DNA from 3 places in the Bacillus sp. CGMCC 1.16607 genome. Region 2 is predicted to be linked to each of the others. Evidence: riboswitches for the same ligand, from Rfam matches in the RefSeq annotation. Region 2 holds a riboswitch; each other region holds the start of a gene.
What was found. A riboswitch is a leader RNA that binds a small molecule or an ion and turns the genes downstream of it on or off. The one in region 2 is predicted to bind cobalamin.
Positions count from the first base shown of each region.

Region 1 (6,766 bases), on a different contig from region 2:
GAGGATAGAAATGGCGGACATTCCACCGTAAATGGCAGCCTCGGCCGTTACTCGATGCCCAAAGATTTCAAATAAAACATTACGTCCCCTTTCATTAAAAAGGGGATTCATTAAGAAGATGAGTAGTCCGCTAATGATCATAAGAAAGAGCCAACGCCGCAAACTTTCAAATTGATCATGGACAAAATGAATAATGATTAGAATGCAAAAAGCTACTGTTAAATAGAATGGATGCATAAATAGCATAAGTAATGCTAGTGAAACCATGTAATAGCAAAAAGTAACACTGGGATGAAAAGCACTAAAATGGGTTTTCATTTTATTCCTCCGAATAATCCTCTGAATAAATCCATTCCATTTGGTCGTCTTTTTTTACTTTTACAATTCCTGAGCTTTTATTAAGAGTGGATCCATTAAGCTTTGCAGTCCAGCCACTTTTAGGACCGTAATCAAATTCATAAACATCATCAATCCCACTTACATAAGCCATTGCCCCAGAACCACTATAATCCACGAAAATCTTCTTACCTGTTGCCATTAGAAGAATGTCTAACACTGTATCGCCATCCTTAAAGCTAATATTCGTTTTCCCAAGTACAATGCCAATGTCTTTAGGACCAATAATAGTGATAGAAACGGTAGAAGCTTGAGGTGGTTGTTTTTTAATAACTGTTTTAGGCTGTTTTGTAGTTTCACTTGGTTTTTTATTCGTTTGATTTTCTTTAGTTGTTGGTTTTACAGTAGTAGACGATTGAGCTTTTGGTGAGCTAACATTAGTTGATGAATTAATGCTTTGCTCATTTTTTAAGGTAGTCTGAGTTTGATTATTAGTTGAGTCTGTGGTATCCGTTTTTATCTCTTTCTCTTCTACCTTTTTTTCCTCTGTTGTATTGTGTGAATCTGATTTCTCATCTAACTTGGTATCAACATTGGACTGTTTTTCTTCCACTTTTATTTTTTCTTCATTCGTCTCACTTTTAGATACATTTGAGGTTGAACTACAACCAATTAAGCTGAAGGTAAGAATTAAAGCAAAAATATAAGTTAATTTCTTCATTAATCGGATCATTCTCGAACCCCCATTACTTTCGAATTGCATTTATGATATAGCGCTGTGGTGCATTTCCAACGAAATGGAAAGGATAACAAGTCGTTAAGGTTAGTTTTTCAAGTGGTGCTGTCGGACGGATTACTGTTCGGTCATCAGCATCGACAATAAAAGTCTCGTCAATTATATAAGAATATGACCCGTATGTCATATCAACAATGAGTTCATCGCCCACCTTCAACTCTCCTAATCTTCTAAAGACGGTGTCCCGATGTCCAGATAAGACAATTTGGTCGTTTTGATTTGGTAAGGCTGTCCCGTCATAATGACCAACCCCTTTTTCAAGTGCATCTTCGGTTACACCTTTAACAATTGGTAATTCTTCTTTTATAGTTGGCAGACGCAGTAGTCCTAGCACTTCTTCATTTTTAATCGTCACTGCTGAACCATCAAGTATCTGTGCCTCTTTCACTTTTACAACTTCCTTTGCCTTTTCCAAAGTGGCAGTTTGGATATTTGATGACTTATATTGTTGGATTCCAGCCACACTGATAAAAAAGAGCCCTCCTGCCAAAAACAAGAGGGATATTTTCATTTTCATAGAGCATTATGCCTTCTTTCTTTTCTCTATCATAAAGAGGATTGCCCCAAGCAGCAGTAGAATCAGACCAAATACGAAAAGATTATACGTATTCGTTGCTGTATTTGGTAGTAGTTTACCTTCTACTACTTTATTGATCGGATTAGAAATTTCACTATTGTCATCCACTTTTGAGCTACTTACTGGACTTTGAGATATCTGATACAAAGAACCATTATTATTCAAGAATAACTGATATGAAACAATCCCTTGAATTGCTTGACTCGTTGACATTACATCGCTTACGTCCCCACCTTGCCAATCGAATCCACCATCTTTATTTTGGAAGGTTAATAAATAAGTCATCAGACTCGCTTCTTTATTGGCAAATAGGTCTCCATTTGCATCGATCCCTGCAGCGGAAAGGGCGATGATTACTTGTGCTGCAGTTGAGCTATTATTGATTTTTGCTGATGCATATTGTTTTGATAAATAGTTTACTGTTGTATCCATTTTGAATTTAACGTTTTCTTGATTTATATAAGGTGCAAGAGAAGTTAATACCATGGCTGTCGTATCGATATCACTAGTAGCGCTTCCGTCCCAAGACCAGCCACCGTCTTTATTTTGTTTTTCTAGAAGGTAATTGATTAATTTTTCACGAGACCATTTAGCTGTTTTTGGAATCTCGAAATTTGCACTATCCAATGCGATTAGAGCATATAGAACTCCGTTTAATCCTTGTTTTGTGACTTCACCATTATAAATATTTTCAATTAAATTATATCCAGCGATATTTGAGGGATCTCCACCTGCAGCCACAATTCCTAAAGTGTATCGCTCATAATCTGTAATTTTCGAAAAACGTCCATTTCTATCCTTAATCACTTTTTTAATATTTTCTAAATAGTTTTTTGATAGTTCCTTTCCAGCTTGTTTCAATGCAATGGCTTCCCACTCGCCAACTTGATTTTTGACGACGTATTGGCTTGCAAGATCAATCGACTTTTGCATTTTCTCACTGGAAATCGGTTCACTAATTGGCTTGCTAGTATCTTCTTTTGGCAGCTCCTCAGTTTCTTCCCCTGGCTTTTCCCAAGATTCATATTGAAAGCTTATTTGATCTCCTGCTTTTAATTTATAGCTGTCCGCACCAACCGTTGCTATTTGTCCATTGACATAAAAAGCCCAGTAATATGTATCTTTTCCTTCAAGACCATCAATGGAAGTAATCATTTTTCCATATTGTGATTCCGTATATTTTACTTTATCGCCTAAGACGACTTGAAGTAATTGAAATGCTGTTGGTTCATTCTCAAAAGCAATATCCGTAGCTTCTTTCATTAAGCCAGTATTACTTATAACTTTAAGTGTAGCCGCTTTTAGTGGGGCTGCTTTCCAGTCTACGTAGTGAAAGCTAATTTGATCTCCCTTTTTAACTATATATTGATCTGCTCCTACTTGTGCAGATACTCCATTAATATAAAAAGCCCAAAAAAAGTTATCTTTTGCTTTCAACCCTTTAATTCCTGTTATCATCTTACCGTAAGTCGATTCGGAAATCTCAACATTACCTGAACCTACTGCATTTATTAAGGTTTGAAGAGCTGTTGACTTTCCATCTGGATTGATTTCCGTTTCAGATAATAAAACTTCCGTTTCGTCAGTTCCTACAACCGTTATCGATTCTTTCCCAGCTTCTGCTGCAAATGAAGTTGTTTGAAAGCTCCCTGCAAATAAGGCAAATACTAGCCCGAATACTACGGCTATATTCCATATTCGTCCCATCGTGTTCTCTCCTATCTATGTTTAAAATATACATAAAAAAATCCCCCTAAAAAGGAGGAGTTAAGGTTAAGTACAATGAACGTCATGAAACGCCGCTGTCTTAACACCCTCCTATCCGCGTAGGCAAAGGTGCAAAAAAAACAGGCAGGTTTCCTGGCTCATGATCATCGCTCCCTATGTCTTCCCATCCATTTGGACAGTGACTTTCTATAGGTTACTCTCATTTACAGTGGCGGGACCGCGTTGGATTTTAACCAACTTCCCTATTAAGCTAAAATTTTATAAAAATAAATTTTTCGCACCTGTTTTTTGCCGATTCAATTTTTTTATGATGGTTTCATTATACTGAAAATAATGTCGATTTGTATATAATTTTAAAAATTTCATGATTAATCTTGAATGGGATTGACAACTAAGTATCCTCATAATCTATAATTACTAGTGTTTTGAAAGGAGTATGTGATGAAAACTTTGCAAGCCATTACACCACAGTATGACCCATGGGAAGCGTACATGGATATAGATCAATACGGTCAATTAACCCTAACCAATATCGAATTTACAACAACTACACTATGCAATATGCGATGTGAGCATTGTGCGGTCGGTTATACTTTACAAACGAAAGATCCGATTGCTTTACCTATGTATTTAATCTTAAAAAGATTAGACGAAATCCCGACACTTCGTTCCTTAAGTATTACAGGTGGGGAACCGATGCTAAGCTTATCATCTGTGAAAAACTATGTAATTCCTATTCTAAAATATGCACATGAACGCGGAATCCGTACTCAAATAAATTCTAATTTAACAATGGAACTGTCACGTTATGAAATGATTATTCCTTACCTAGATGTCTTACATATCTCACATAATTGGGGAACTTTAGATGATTTCGCAGAAGCAGGCTTTGCCCGAATGGAATTAAAACCTACCTATGAACAAAGGATCAAATATTTTGATCGAATGATTGAAAATAGCCGAGCTTTAGTGAGCGAAGGAGTAATTGTGTCAGCGGAGACGATGTTAAATAAACGAACACTACCTCATTTGGAAAAAATTCACCATCAAATTGTTGAGGATATGCTCTGTCAACGCCATGAGGTACATCCTATGTATTCCAGCGATTTTGCTAGCAATTTAGAAACTTTGTCTTTAGATGAAATCCGTGCAGCCATTCATCATTTGCTAGACATCCGCAATAAAGATGCATGGATGCTGTTCGGGACTTTACCCTTTTATGCTTGTAGTAGTCAAGAAGAGGATTTGGTCTTGCTAGATCGATTGTATAAAAGTAAAAACGTGACGGTTCGAAATGATCCCGACGGTCGTTCTCGTTTAAATGTTAATATTTTTAGCGGAGACGTCATTGTGACAGATTTTGGTGATACTCCTCCGCTCGGGAATATTAAAGATACTTGTTTACAAGACGCTTTTGAGAAATGGAATTCCTCATCACTCGCAAATGAACTCAACTGCCATTGTCCTGCAGTAAAGTGTTTAGGTCCGAATATTCTGGTGAAAAACAGCTATTATCAAAATATCGATTTTAGTAACTTGAAGGCAAAAATCACAAGATAAGAAAAGCCAAGCGCCTTGATCAGCCCCGACAAGCAAATGCTTTGCCAGCCGGAAAGTCGGTTCTTTGACTTTTTGGCTGGCGAACATTTGACCTCGAGGTCGACAAGAGCGCGATGTCCTGTCGCATTGTTGACAATAATACATCCTGTACGTCGGGGCTAGGACGCTTGCGCTGGACAATTTTCGAAGTCCAAAGATATTATACTTTCTTATCTTTTGATAAAAAGGCTGATTCAATAAAAACATTGAATCAGCCCTTTCTTTATTTGTTTCTAGAACGTAGACTACCGTTGCTTCTATTCGGTTTTCTCGATTGCTGACCGAAAGACTTTTTACCTTGGAAACCATTCTCTGTTCTGTTTCGAGGACTTCCGTCTCGTGATGCCCTTTTTGGGCTTGGACTTTGGAATCCGCTTTCTGAACCATTTCGTGGATTTCCATCTCGAGATTCCCTTCTCGGACCTGATCTTTGGAACCCGCCTTCTGTACTGTTCCGTGGATTTCCATCTCTTGATTCCATTGTCGGACCTTTACTTCTGAACCCGCCCTCTGTTCTGTTCCGTGGATTCCCGTCTCTTGATTCCCTTCTCTGGCCTGAATTTTGGAATCCACCTTCTGTTCTGTTTCGTGGATTTCCGTCTCGGGATTCCCTTCTCGGACCTGTACTTTGGAATCCGCCTTCAGTTCTGTTTCTTAGATTTCCGTCCCGTACTTCTCTTCTTGGACCTGCACCATGGAATCCACTCTCCGTTCTGTTTCGTGGATTTCTGTCTCTTGAATCTCTTCCTTGCCCAGTTACTTTCATATCCCTGTTATTGCTTCTTCTGTTAGCCTGTCTTTCGTTTTTCCCTTTTTTCGCACGTCTTTGTGGTTGTGATTCGATTGACTGTTCCAAATCAAATTCCGATTCACCAGTTACTATCCCCAGATTCCTTTTTTCGTTACCAATATTCTTTTTCGGTATAGAAAGGTTTAAGTCTTTTTCAATACTTAATAGGTCTTCACGATCTTTTGGGGCGTACAATGTTACAGCAAGACCTTCACCACCAGCTCTACCTGTTCTCCCTATACGATGGATATAGCTTTCCGTATCTTCTGGAATGTCATAATTAAATACATGGGTGACACCCTCGACATCAAGTCCACGAGCGGCCACATCTGTCGCAATTAAAAACTGAATTTCAGCCTTACGGAACCGCTTCATTACTTGCTCTCGTTTTGCTTGTGATAAATCCCCATGCAATTCATCACAGTTAAATCCTTCCGCCTTTAAAGCTTCATAAAGCTTGCTAACCCGCCGTTTTGTTCGACAAAAAATCACACCAAGAAATGGACGATATAAATGAAGTAGTTCGATTAAATCTCTTTGTTTTGCACGGTCAACGGTTGAAATCGCCATTTGCTTTATATTTTCAAGTGGTGCTTGCGTCTTTTCCACTTGAATATTTTGAGGACTCTTCATATGACGACGAGCTAATTTGCGAATTTCTTCTGGCATCGTTGCAGAAAACAACATCGTTTGACGACTAGCAGCTGTTTCATTAATAATTTGTTCCACTTCCGGTAGGAATCCAATATGAAGCATTTGATCTGCTTCATCTAAAACTAAGAATTTTGTTTTTGAAAAATTAACCGTTTCTCTTCGAATATGATCTAATAATCTTCCTGGTGTACCAATTACGATATGACTGCCATTTTTCAATTTCTTTAACTGTTGATCAACGTCCTGGCCGCCATAAATAGCTAAAACTTTGATCTCTTGTCGATCC
Region 1 is NZ_JBHUJX010000011.1:15,065-21,830, forward strand. It holds gene ACFSO7_RS07005 (energy-coupling factor transporter transmembrane component T) at 1-318, opposite strand, end outside; gene ACFSO7_RS07010 (DUF4430 domain-containing protein) at 320-1,069, opposite strand; gene ACFSO7_RS07015 (class D sortase) at 1,083-1,649, opposite strand; gene ACFSO7_RS07020 (DUF4430 domain-containing protein) at 1,656-3,416, opposite strand; cobalamin riboswitch at 3,543-3,737, opposite strand; gene yfkAB (radical SAM/CxCxxxxC motif protein YfkAB) at 3,879-4,997, shown strand; gene ACFSO7_RS07030 (DEAD/DEAH box helicase) at 5,260-6,766, opposite strand, start outside.
Region 1: another riboswitch for cobalamin. It lies ahead of ACFSO7_RS07020 (DUF4430 domain-containing protein); the one in region 2 lies ahead of ACFSO7_RS13215 (ribonucleoside-diphosphate reductase subunit alpha).

Region 2 (6,766 bases):
GGAGGCGAAATGAATATGAGTGTAACCAGCGATTACATTTTTATACAAAAATCCTTCTTCTCCTTCTCCGAACATGCCTTTAACATAGTAAGCTTTTTCATGCTCGTTACTTGGATGATAGGTTGAGTAGTGATATTCATGACCACGCGCTGATTGATTTTCATTAAATAAATAGTTCCCGTTTAGCTCTGATATTTCTCGGTAGCCAATTGCCGCTAACCGATCCTGCATTTTCGTAACACCTGGAATAACACCAACCATCGGGTATTGATCCCTTTCAATGGTTTCAATCGTTTCAGTTAAAAACATAAATCCACCACATTCCGCTAATGTGGGTAGGCCGTCCATAATCTTAGAATAGATGGATCGCTTTGCTTCCACTTGTACAGATAATTTGTCAGCAAATAGCTCTGGGAAACCCCCACCAATATAAAGTCCATCAGCATCTTCCGGGAGCTTTTCTCCTTTTAATGGAGAAAAATAAACGATTTCCCCTCCAAAGGATTCAATCAGATCAAGGTTTTCTTGGTAGTAAAAATGAAATGCTTCATCTTTGGCAACCGCTACCTTTACATCCATAGGAATTCTTTGTTTAAATAAGGAGTTGCTTATATTTATGTTTAAAGGCGTTTGCTTACTAAGTTGAAAAATTTGATTTAAATCGAACGTTTCGCTTACTAGCTTTCCTAGCTGATTTAAATTCTCGTCTAATTCACCACGTTCAATAGCAGGAACGAGTCCAAGATGTCGCTCTGGCATTTCAATACGACTATCTTTTAAAAGATACCCACACACCGGGATTCCACATTCTTGCTCGACAGCCTCTTTTATTATTTGATAATGTCCTAGACTCCCTACTTTGTTGGCAATGACTCCAGCGATTTTTGCACGTGGCTCTAATGCTTGAAAACCTTTCACAATTGCGGCAGCACTACGTGCCATTTTGGAGCAATCCACCACAAGAATGGTTGGACAATCTAGTAAAATACTTATTTCTGCGGTCGAGCCTTTGTTCGAAAGAGGTGACTTCCCGTCATAGAAGCCCATAACTCCCTCGATAATTGAAATATCTGCATCCTGACTACCTCTATGAAAAACCTCTTTTACAACCTCCTCTGAAAGCATCCAGCTATCCAGATTTCTTGAAGGACGCTTTGTTACAGCTGTATGGAAAGTTGGATCGATATAATCAGGACCGCATTTAAACCCTTGAACAGTTATGCCTTTTTGTTTAAAGGCTGCCATGAGTCCGATAGTTATACTAGTCTTTCCCGCTCCACTCGATACACCAGCCACGACAAGACGATTTGATGTCATATGGTTACCTCCTAATACTCAATACCTCGAACAGCGTCAATCCCTTCATCATAATAATGTTTTTCAACATCAATGACGGACACTAAATCGGCAGCATTTTTTACTTCTTGCATAGCACTTCTACCCGTAATGACAAGATGAACATGTTCTGGCTTTCCTTTAATCAGATCAAGAACCTCCTGTAATGGGAGCACATCATCAATGGGAAAGGAATCAATCGCTAATGCATTATTTAATTCATCTAGTATCACTACGTCATACTTCCCAGACATAACGGTTTCTTTAGCCACAGCCCATGCCTTAGCTAGTGCATTTCGGTGTATTTCCGGAGTTTTTGTCCATGTAAATCCTTCACCAAGCTGCACGATTTGGGCACCTAATTTTTCTAGCGAGCTTTTTTCACCATAAGAACGTTTAGGTGATTTAATAAACTGAAGCATTTTTACTCTAAGACCATGCCCTAATGCCCGAACAGCTAATCCAGTCGCTGCCGTTGTCTTCCCTTTTCCATCACCTGTAAACACAAGAGTCAATCCTCTTTTATCGTCATTCATTTAATCCACTCCTTAAATGTTTTTAAATTTGTCATTTTTTTATATAGAAACTGCTTCAACGTGAGTATTTTGTATCTATACGGGAGTAAACTGCGTCTATCCGAGAGTCCTCTCTTCCAACCTATTCAGCAACACCTCTACGAAACTCTGACACCGCACCTTATCTTCTGCCTGTGGTGCAAGCTCAACCTTCAATGTAGCGGCCAACCCCGTATGGACGTAGAGCATATCGCGAAATTCATCCACTGCTCCACAAAAGTAGGGGTAGAATTGATCACCTGTTCCGACTATTCCAGTAATAACACTCTTAACCTCTTGTTCTTCAAATGCTCTATATAAAGGTAGCATTTCGGGAGGAATTTCCCCATTCCCCCACGTATAACTTCCAATGACTATGGCATCGTATTCATTCAACTTGTTTAACCTAATCTCATGAGCCTGCATAACCCTAAGCTCAACATCCCGCACTAAAAACAAATCCCCCAAAATGTCCACTAATTCCTTTGTATTCCCCGTTATGGATGTATAAACGATAGCGATCCTATAACTCATCGAACCCATTGGACTGTGTTACTTTTGAATAAGTTCTTGATTTTTGCTCGAAGAAATCTGATTTGGTTTCGTTGAGCATTTCATCGCTAAAGACGTGGATCCATGGCATCGGGTTGTCCCTGGCTATATAAAGATTTTGTAGGCCTAGCTGGCGTAAGCGCTTGTTAGCTAAATATTCAACATAGCCTTCGAATTCTTCCAACTGGATTCCTTCGATATCCTTTAAGATAAAGCGTGCCCATTCCTTTTCAAGTTCGACCGCTTGATCAATTGTCTTATAAATATAGTAAATATTTTCGTCCGAATTTAATTCAGGGTTCTCTGTTAATAGAATGCGAATAAATTGGGCGATGAAGTAGGCATGCTGCATTTCATCTCTCTGTATATAGCTAATCATCGTACTCGTCTTGAGCATTTTTTGCTGGCGGGCAAGATGATAGAAAAAGGCAAATCCCGCGTAAAAATAAATTCCTTCCAGATTAATAGAATTTACCCCTAGTTTAAATAGATTTTGTGGTGTTGGATCTTGACGGAAATTTTCGTAAGCATCTAATATTAGTGCATTTCGTTTACGAACGATGGGGTCATTTTTCGCCTCATCAAATCGTTTGTTCTGTTCACTTAATGGCACGAGAGAACTCAAAATATAGGAATACGATTCATTGTGAACAGCCTCTTGTTGGGATATGACAGCAAAGATAGCCTTAAAGCTAGAATCAGTTACATAGTCCATCACCTGAAACATCGTCGGTGTTTGCAGGCTATCCAGAGACGCTAGCTGCGTATTAATCCGTAAAAAAACATCCTGCTCTACTGAACTGAGATAATCCCATTGCTTCAGATCATCCTGCATATTAATCTCTTGTGCTTTCCAAAAGTTTGAAAGCAATGCTTGATACAGATCATACATCTGGGGATAGGCGATATCATTCCAATTCAAGAGTCCAGAGGATTGTCCATTAATAATGCCTGTTGATTTATTTGGATATTCAGGGTTAAGTAATTTTATTTTTGATAATGGATTGTGAATGTCCATTTCACATACCTCCTTGAAAAATTAACTATGACACGCTTCACATTCTTCGATTTCTGCTTGGGAGGTGCTTCTCACATAGTAGGTTGTTTTTAGCCCCTGCCTCCAAGATTCGAGATGCAGATTTAATAAGTCCTTTGCTTTAATATCATGACGTACGTAAAGGTTAAAGCTAATCGACTGATCAATGTGACGCTGGCGAGCGGCATTCTGTTTAATACTCCATACTTGATCTAAGTCATGTCTGGCGCGGCGATAATACTCGTAAGTCAAATGATCCAAATCAGGTGCTGTCACTTTAAACTTGAAATTCTTCTTTTCTTCAGCGAATTCAACCGAATATAATGGATCAATTCCATCCGTTGATCCCCCGATTTTTGCCGTTGATGAGTTCGGAGCGATAGCCATAAGCCAACCATTACGAATCCCATTATGAGATACTTTCTCTTTTAACTTCTGCCAACGTTCACAATCGTAATTTTTCCGATCAAAATATTCGCCCGTTTCCCATTCTGATCCATGAAACTGGCTATATGCACCCTTTTCCTTTGCCAGCTCCATCGAAGCTTGGATCGTATAATAAGCAATATCTTCGTAAATCTTGTCAGCATAATCCACTGCTTCATTTGTTTCCCAGTGGATTTTCTTAAGGGCAAGCAAATGATGCCAACCGAAAGTTCCAAGTCCGATCGCTCTAAATTTTTTATTAGTCACCTGTGCTTGTCCCACAGAAATCGTATTTAAATCAATCACATTATCAAGCATTCTCACTTGAATCCGTACCAACCGCTCCATTACTTCGGCTGGTACCGCTTTTGCAAGATTAATAGATGAGAGATTGCACACAACGAAATCGCCTGGTTTCCTTACGATCACGATGTTCCCATCTTCGTCGCGATATTCTTTCACGATGGTCGTAGCCGACATATTCTGAGTTATCTCCGTACATAAATTGCTACAGAAGATAGCCGTTCTTCCTGCACCTAGTAAATGCTTATTGGGATTTTGTCGGTTCACTTCGTCCCGATAGAACATGTATGGTGTCCCTGTTTCTAACTGCGCCACCATGATTCGTGCCATAATATCCATGGCGCGGTATGACTTCCGTGGAAGCAATGGATTTTGAACTGCTTCCTCGTATTTTTCAGTGAAAAATTTCTTGTCGACTTCATCGTAGAAATCCTCTAATCCTAATGGATTCCCTTGCTCGTCTTTCCAGCCCATTATTTGTTTGACCTGGTGCGGACAAAACGTGTACCACTGGCCAGTACTTCTTCCGCTTTCATCAACCTCTTGGATTTTTTTCATAAAAAGGTCTGGAATGGTGACGCCTGTGAAAATGTCGTGTGCTTTCCTACGTTCATCACCATTATTGGTCTTGAGATCGAGAAATCCGTTCATGATATCTTTGTGAAAAAGGTCGAGGTAAACAGCAACAGCCCCTTGCCTCTGGCCGAGCTGGTCAACACTGACGGCGGTGTCATTGATGAGTCTGATCCACGGGACAACTCCCGACGAATTCCCTTTGAATTTCTTTATATCAGATCCTAGTGCACGCACTTTCCCGAAATAGATACCGATCCCGCCACCGTCTTTGCTCAGTCTAGCAATATCCCAATTGTTTAAATATATGCCGTCAAGTGAGTCATCGACAGTGTCGATAAAACAGGAGGATAACTGACCAAAGTTTTTTCCAGCGTTGGATAAGGTTGGCGTGGCAACTGTCATATAGAGGTTGCTTAATGCCCAATAAGCTTCTTTAATGAGATGTAGACGCTTAGCAGGATGCTCGTTTTTCATCATCGTCATGGCGATAATCATAAATCGTTCCTGTGGTAGCTCATAATGATTTCGATCGTGATCCTTGGCTAAGTAACGATCCGCAAGTAAGAATAAACCTATGTAATTAAAGAGATAATCCCGTTCCTGGTTGATTTCTTTACTCAGTTCAGTGATTTCAGCTTTTGTATAAGATTCAAGTAGATCAGGAGAATAGATCCCTTTTTCCGTTAAAACTTGGATGAGGTGATGAAAATCGCCATACTTTAGGGCTTGCTCATAGCCACGATTTTGTGCCGCCTTGGAGTACAATTCATTAAGATACAATCTTGCCGCGACGAATGTCCAATTTGGTTTGTCCATAGCAATATAATTAAGTGCGTATAATAATGCCTGATGATTAGACTCTTGTTCTGATAAATTTTGAGATTTGATTTTTTGAATGAGATCATCTGTATTGATATTGTATTTGTTTGCAGTTTGATGGATTGATTCTAAGACATAATCGAGTTCTGTTGACGTCGTCATTTTTTTCCTCCTTAAAATTAACAAATGCGTAAGCGCCTTGATCAGCCCCGACAAGCAAATGCCGTCCCAAAGAAGAGGTTTGCTCTTTAACCTCATCTTTTGGGCGCCATTTGACCTTGAGGTCGACAAAACCGACGTCCTGTCGCATTGTCGACACTAGTACATCCTGTACGTCGGGGCTAGGACTCTTGCGCTGAACGTAGAAAACTTTTAATAATTGAGTTGTCTATAGTGCGAAAATTTTATATTTTCCATGAGAATATAAAAAATCCGCTCAAGGGAACTGAGCGGATGAAACGATAACACCAAAAGGAGGCCATAAAAGGCATAGCTGTCCTCTTGTCGCCACCGTTTCATCTTCTCAATCCCCGAAGAAGTGAAACATCGTGAGTTTAGACAGGTCTCCTGACTTATGCATCTTCCTACTTTGAGCCCTTCCCATATAAGTACCTATTTTTATAAGCGCGCTTATACAGTGGTTTATCTCATTTCGTCTGCATTTACAGTTGCGGGGGCAGTTTTGGATTCACACCAAATTCCCTTTTAAGCCTAATGGCATCCTAACTCGTGGGCAAACACTATATGTAGTTGTAATTTCGTTAATATTTTTCAATATGTAGTTACATTAAATTAAATAGTATAGTAATAGATTGGATTTTTCAAGTAAATTATTTTTTGAGTTATTGATCCTTTGCACGACTATTACACCGTTTCCATAGAATAGGGTATACAGCTAATCATTCGCTAAAAGGAAAGATGTGGTGGAATCGTATGAACGATTCATTTCAAAATCTCCAAGAAACGAATATGTCTTTCGAGCAAGTTTTTGAACGGATCAAAAAGTTTATGAAACTTAATCCAAGTGGCCATTATCGCCTCATGGTCGGGACGGATTCCCAAGTTCATAAAAGGCAAACGGTTTTTATTACAGGAATTGTCATCCAAAACGCTGGAAAAGGTGTTTGGGCATGTATACAGAAGGTCATTATTCCAAGAAAAATGT
Region 2 is NZ_JBHUJX010000019.1:161,462-168,227, forward strand. It holds gene ACFSO7_RS13195 (cobyrinic acid a,c-diamide synthase CobB) at 1-1,317, opposite strand, end outside; gene ACFSO7_RS13200 (cob(I)yrinic acid a,c-diamide adenosyltransferase) at 1,329-1,871, opposite strand; gene ACFSO7_RS13205 (flavodoxin domain-containing protein) at 1,968-2,432, opposite strand; gene ACFSO7_RS13210 (ribonucleotide-diphosphate reductase subunit beta) at 2,413-3,459, opposite strand; gene ACFSO7_RS13215 (ribonucleoside-diphosphate reductase subunit alpha) at 3,481-5,763, opposite strand; cobalamin riboswitch at 6,142-6,341, opposite strand; gene ACFSO7_RS13220 (ribonuclease H-like YkuK family protein) at 6,535-6,766, shown strand, end outside.

Region 3 (6,766 bases), on a different contig from region 2:
ATAATCCAAAGGCACCAATAGCAAGTAGACTTTGGATGAGAAGCCCCCTTCTAACCTTTCGTTCAAGAGGTACAATGATTAAACTACCGAGTAACCCTCCTACACCGATTAGTGTATAGTTAATCCCGCTCATTTCAGAACTCAAATGAAGATCTGATAATAAATAATACATAAAAATTGCTAAAACCGCACTTCCACCAAAATTTCCGATCATCGCTTGTAAAGACAAGGAAAAATTTAATTTGTTATTCACAAGCCATTTAAAACCTTCACTTGTTTCTTTAAAAATATGTTTTTTTATTGGATTCTCATGACTTGTTCTTGGAAACTTCCATACGATAATAAAAGTAGCAAGGAATGATATAGAATTGATCCAAAGAGTATTAAAGCCTCCAATAAGTGCTATTGTCACACCAGCAATAGCTGGACCTAATAAATTGGCAAGTTGATTGACAAGCTGATAGCCTGAATTAGCACGAGTTAATTCTTTTTTAACAAGATCCGGGATCGATGATACAGTAGCAACATCAAATAGCAATGTGAGTATGGCTAAAATAAAACCAGCTACATACAATTGCCATAACTGAAGAAGCTCACAGAAATACAAAATAGGAATCAATCCAACTATTACCATTCTAATTAAATCTGTGATTAACATTATCATTCGTTTATTCCATCGATCCACTGCCACACCAATAAATGGTCCAAATAATACAACAGGCAGAACACTCATCACATATAGCGATCCCATGATTTTCACTGAACCAGTTAAGTGAAACGAAATCCATGGAATGGCTAATGTAAATAAAGAATCCCCTAATCGATTTATAAATAGACCGAACAAAAAGTGAATTTGGGTAGAAGGCAACTTTAATTTTACGTATAACGCAATTAAAGTTGAAATTCTTTCCTTTTTTTCATATTGAGGTAGCAATCAAAACATCCTTTCACATTTGCCAACCTCTCTTACATTATGAATCTCCGTACAACCCTTCGCTATGATTATTTTACCAATTTTACCTTAAATTGTAAAATTAAACTGACTAGTAATTTTTTTCACTAGAAGAATAAGTTTTAAGTCTTTATAATCCAGAAACTCAAGGAATTAACAATACTAAGTAATTTGGAAAAAACAACTAAAATAAGAAATAAATTTATCCAAAATTCACCAACATAATTACTCAATAGTAATTAAAAATTAGTTCTAATCATGACGTATCTACTAATAATCACAAGGAGATAGAGTAATGAAACAAAATGAAAGAAGGTTAATTGAGATAGTTAGAGAGAATGAAATGATAGTAAAGGTACTTGATATATTACAAGAACTTAAGGATGCTCCAAACTGTTATCTAGGTGCAGGTGCAATTACTAATACAATTTGGAACTACCTATCAAATTATCCTCTGACATACGGCATTTCTGATATAGACATTGTTTATTTTAATAGCGGTCATCTAGAACCAGAATACGAGGAAACAATCAGAATCGAATTGATTAGTAAATTAGGCAACTTTCCATATAAATTAGACGTAAAAAATCAAGCTCGTGTTCATCTATGGTACGAGAAAAAGTTTGGCTTTCCTATTAAACCGTATACATCAGTAGAGGATGCTATAAATAGCTGGCCAACAACTGCTACTGCATTAGGGATGAGAAAAGAGGAAAACGATATTTATAAAATATATTCTCCGTATAGTCTAGATGATCTATTTTCCATGATAGTTAGACCTAATAAACGTATGATTACTAGAGAAATATTTGAGGTTAAAGCAGCTAAGTGGAAGAGCAAGTGGCCTGAACTAACTATTATTTCTTGGTAATATAATTATTTTACAGAAAGCAATCGTAAAGAAAAAAAAGAATGAGAACGTTTCCTAAATTTATAAATATCAATAGTAGTAATATGAATATAAAAAATAAAGATTGACTATAAGTATACGGGAGATTAGAAAATCTAAATGTTGATTTCTCAATCTCCATTGAAATAACTTTTTAATTGATATTATACGAATACTCAGGGAAAGAAAGGCTTAAAGAAGCGTCTACTTCTACTTTTATTGGATGAATAGAACATGCTAACTGAGTTGGGAACCAAGGTCTTCCTACCTTAGTTATAACAAAAACACCATTTTCATCTCCATAAAAAGAGAAGTTATCTGAAGCTTGTTTATAAATGTTATTTATTGATTGCAAGGAGTTAATAAAAGAGTTTATGTTACTTACAGGCATACCGATTTCTAATATTCTGGTATCTTGGTTCTTTAAAAATTCAATGATATTGCCTTGTGGATCATAATAATATACTTGTTTTCTTTTCCATAAACCTGATTCAAATTCCTGTTGACCATCGGAATCCTTTATTGGCTCAATACTTTGGTTTATTTTTTCCATTAGGATTGGATATAGTAACTCATTTATTCCGAATGCAAAATGGTAAAAAGTATCTTCTTTTGTATTTTCCAGAGTGAGAAAGATGTTTTCTAGTCTAAGTGTAAGCGAAAAATGGTTTTCCCTAATTACAATAAAATTTAAGAGATCCTGATAAAATTTTTTCAACTCACTAAGTTTATTTGTCTTTAAATATAAATGTTTAATTTCCATTTAAATATCCCCTGCTTTATTAATTAATTATGCATATAGATGCTCTAAAATTATTTTAAGTAATATAGTTAAGAAAAAAATCAATAATTAGTAGGAAACTTAAATAGACTTTTGATTGAGTAATAAACAGTTATAGCTGCTTAATGCTCTTAAAAGAGACCTATTTCCAGATGAACCAGATAAGATTATCAAACTATTGAAACTCGTTTTAGTAGGGTATGACTTGTGTTCTTTGTGGAAGTACTTCTGTTAAGATGTAATGGAAAGTATAAAACTCGCCAAATCTTTCTTTGTAAGAATTGCAATAAGACATCAAATGTTATGACGAATACACCATTCTCTAGCTTTCGTTATTCTGATAAATGGTTTAAATATATGGAGATGAGATGATGGTTGAAGGCTATTATTTATTGCGCAAATTGTTAACTAGCTTAAATTACACATCTCAACAGCTTTCTATTGGGGAACATAAAATACTGAATGCCCCCTATGTTCGTTAGACTTTGAACTACTACAGGTATAGTTGAAAGATACAAGACTTTCTTTCATGAGTCTTGTAATGGTCGAAATGTTGAAATGCTAAGAAGTGCATAAAAAAACCTCTACGAAAGAGGAGTTTGTATTTTTAAAACTTCAAATTTCTTTGTTTGAAAATTAAGGACACAGTTAATATCAACAATCCAATGCCAATAATTAAATACCATCCCCTACCGTCATAAGAGATCATAAGGATTAGCTCCCAAATATTTGCTGGACCTGAATTGGGACTATCAGTATGCGGATATTTGAATATAAAAGGTAATGTACCTAAAAACGTTAAAACAACTCCTAAAATCATTGACAAAACAGAGAATATTTTCATAGACACTCCCCTTCACTTTTGTATTACTTTATCATATTTCAGATAATTAAAACCATTTTCTGATTCATTATACTTGTTCAAAACAACAAACTAAGTAAAAAAATATTTCGTGGTGTACACAGATTGTGACACAATTAGATGTTTATTAATCCAACAGGTTTTCAAGATTTCCCCATAAAAGTAAAAAAGAAAATATGGATAAGGCAATGTGAATAATAATACCAAAAAATGCTCCATCCTTTTCTTTGATCCTTATAAGTTCCAATTATACTTAGGATTAACCCTCTTGAAATTTAAAAACCAAACTAAGGTACTCATAATGAGAAAATTATTGTGGAAGTTTAAATAATGTTTTTTTATTTCTAAGAAAAATCAAAAGTCACTCCGGTTAATTTTTCCGATGTTTCCCAGAGTTTTTTCATCAATTGTTCATCATATACACCTTTTTTAACCTGTTCAATTGCAGGATAGCCTTTAATATTTCCTAGACCATTTGGTCCGATATATTCTCCTCCTTTTAAGCTATCTTCTGTTGCGGCAAATATAGAAGGCAGTGCTCCCTTCTCTGCTGGTTGGAAAAGGATTTTCATCAGTGAAGTTAAATATCTTGGTGTCTGATTGCCTATTTTTACAAGGTTTGTCGCAGAAATTCCTGGATGACAAGCAATACTTAATGTATGAATTCCATTCTGTTTTAATCTTTGGTCTAGTTCTTTAGAAAAAAGCAAGTTTGCAAGTTTACTTTGACCATAAAACTTGATCGCTTTGTACCTTTTTGAGCCATCTAAGTTATTAAAATAAATGGATGCTCCTCGATGAGCAATACTGCTTAGTGTAACTACACGGGATCCTGATGTATTTTTTATTACAGGTAACAACAATCCCGTTAATGCAAAATGTCCTAAATGATTGCTACCAAATTGTAATTCAAAACCATCTACCGTTTTTTGATAAGGCGGAAACATTACGCCCGCATTATTTATAAGGATATCTAAAGAATTGTATTTATTTATATATGCATCAGCAAAATCTCTCACACTCTTTAAGTCGGAAAGATCCAGTTTCATTACTTCTAATGATGCATTTTGATTTGTTTCTTTAATGGCTTGAAGAGCCTCATTGCCTTTTTGGAGATTTCGAACTGCAAGGATCACAGTAGCTCCTTGTTTTGAAAGTGATTTAGCTGATTCCAATCCGAGCCCACTATTTGCACCTGTTATGATAATGTTTTTGCCTTTTAATTCTATACTGACCAAAATATCGCACCTCGATTTTATATATTTATTTTTTCATTTTAAAAGCTTCAAAGAAAATGATAAGTTAAATTGGATTAATTTATAACTTAGATAATTAGAATTGTCAAAATAATAGATGTATATTATAATTTGAAACTATATATTAAGCTATATTTATATTATCTAAAATACTAAATATAGAAATGAATGACCAATATTAATGGTGTCTGAAAAGACTTAATAGGGAATCTGGTGAAAATCCAGAACTGTACCCGCAACTGTAAAATGCTGACGAATTAAGCATATCCACTGTCTTAGAACGGGAAGGGCTTATAGTAGGAAGAAGCATAGTCAGGAAACCTGCCATTTTTATACGTATTATCTTCTTCGGGAGTTGGGAAGATATGACGAGGGACTCTTACTAATTACAGTAAACTAGTACTGTTTTATTGATTTTTCCACGTTATCTAACCCATCTCTTTGATGGGTTTTTTGTTGTCTAAAAAATTTTTAGATTATGATTTTCCCATTCCCGAAGTTTGGCAAGGCTGATCTTATTTAAGGAAATGAGGAAATGGTATGGAAGAAAAATTATCTACTAGTATTTCTAGAACAATCCAAACAAAGCTTGTATTACCACCGGATACGAATCATATGGGAACAATCTTTGGTGGGACGGTGCTAGCCTACATTGATGAAATAGCCGCAATAACAGCAATGAAACATAGTAAAAAGGTGGTTGTTACAGCATCAATAGATACGGTGAATTTTTTATCATCTGCAAAAGTGGGAGATATATTAACTTTGGAAGGGGTAGTCATATCGACAGGTAGGACATCGATGGAAGTGTATGTGAAAGTAGAGTGTCAAAATATAGAAACAGGTGGAAGAACATTAACCACAACAGCAATCCTTACGATGGTTGCAGTAGATAGTGAAGGCGTACCAACTCCTGTTAATGGGATTGAGCCAGAAACAGAGGAGGAAAAAACTTTATACTTAACGGCAAAAAAAAGAAAAGAGAGAAGATTGAAAATCCACGAACTTTAACATGTGAGGCTTTCCACTCTCACCTATTTCCACTAGCCTTACTAAACCTTATGATTACTAATTTATTGAACTCATAGTTTGAAATAGTTTATAATTTCATTAAATATGTTACCTAACCTTTTAATGAGAGGAGTATCCAAATCATATGAAAAAAAAGTCGCTAAATAATTTATCAATTGGGTATGGGTACTCAACTGCTGTTTTTTTCTAGATGTCATTTTAAGGGGTGAAGTGTGTCCAAAAATGACTTTATATAACACAGCAGTAAATTAAAATGATGAGGTAATAAAATGAACGATAAAAAAATTATTAGAACGAATCCTGTCGGGATGCCTGAACCTGTTGGAAAATATACTCATATTACCAAAATACCAAGAAATGCAGAACTTTATGTGACATCTGGTCAAATTGGAATGGACATCAATGGTTCGATTCCAGATAATATGAACGAACAAATTAAGAATACTTTTGAAAATATACAAAAAATATTACAATCTGAACATTTATCTCCTGATAATATTATCAAGGTCAATATTTGGGCTACTGAAGATATCGATTGGCAACAACTATATTCTGAGTGGGAGAAATTATTTGGAAACAATTATCCCGCAATGACAATTGGATATATCGTTAAGTTAGGATTACCGCAAATAAAAGTAGAAATCGAAATCTGGGCTGCTAAGATTTAAAATCATACACTTCACCCAAACCTATGCAAATTCTTTTTGCGTAGGTTTTTTTCATTAAACTGATCTAACAATGTATATCTACGTTTTGCAAATTATTTTCGATCCGCTTCGGTACCTAACCCTTTTGATTTAACTGTACTCCTTATTCAGTTACATATATTTCTCATATTTTGTATAGTAAAACTTATAATAGTTAACAATGACTATATGGTCTATTTTATTAAGGAGGTACTTTTTATTGAAAAATAATAAATATGGGTTGCTTTCATTGTTGTTCTTTATCATTTTTTTTTATTAATTATTATTTTCCTTCCGAATATCCAGAG
Region 3 is NZ_JBHUJX010000018.1:452,094-458,859, forward strand. It holds gene ACFSO7_RS12380 (MFS transporter) at 1-904, opposite strand, end outside; gene ACFSO7_RS12385 (nucleotidyltransferase family protein) at 1,248-1,823, shown strand; gene ACFSO7_RS12390 (VOC family protein) at 1,996-2,604, opposite strand; partial or broken gene ACFSO7_RS12395 (transposase) at 2,741-3,177, shown strand; gene ACFSO7_RS12400 (hypothetical protein) at 3,230-3,466, opposite strand; gene ACFSO7_RS12405 (oxidoreductase) at 3,829-4,722, opposite strand; cobalamin riboswitch at 4,906-5,083, shown strand; gene ACFSO7_RS12410 (acyl-CoA thioesterase) at 5,281-5,751, shown strand; gene ACFSO7_RS12415 (RidA family protein) at 6,042-6,440, shown strand.
Region 3: another riboswitch for cobalamin. It lies ahead of ACFSO7_RS12410 (acyl-CoA thioesterase); the one in region 2 lies ahead of ACFSO7_RS13215 (ribonucleoside-diphosphate reductase subunit alpha).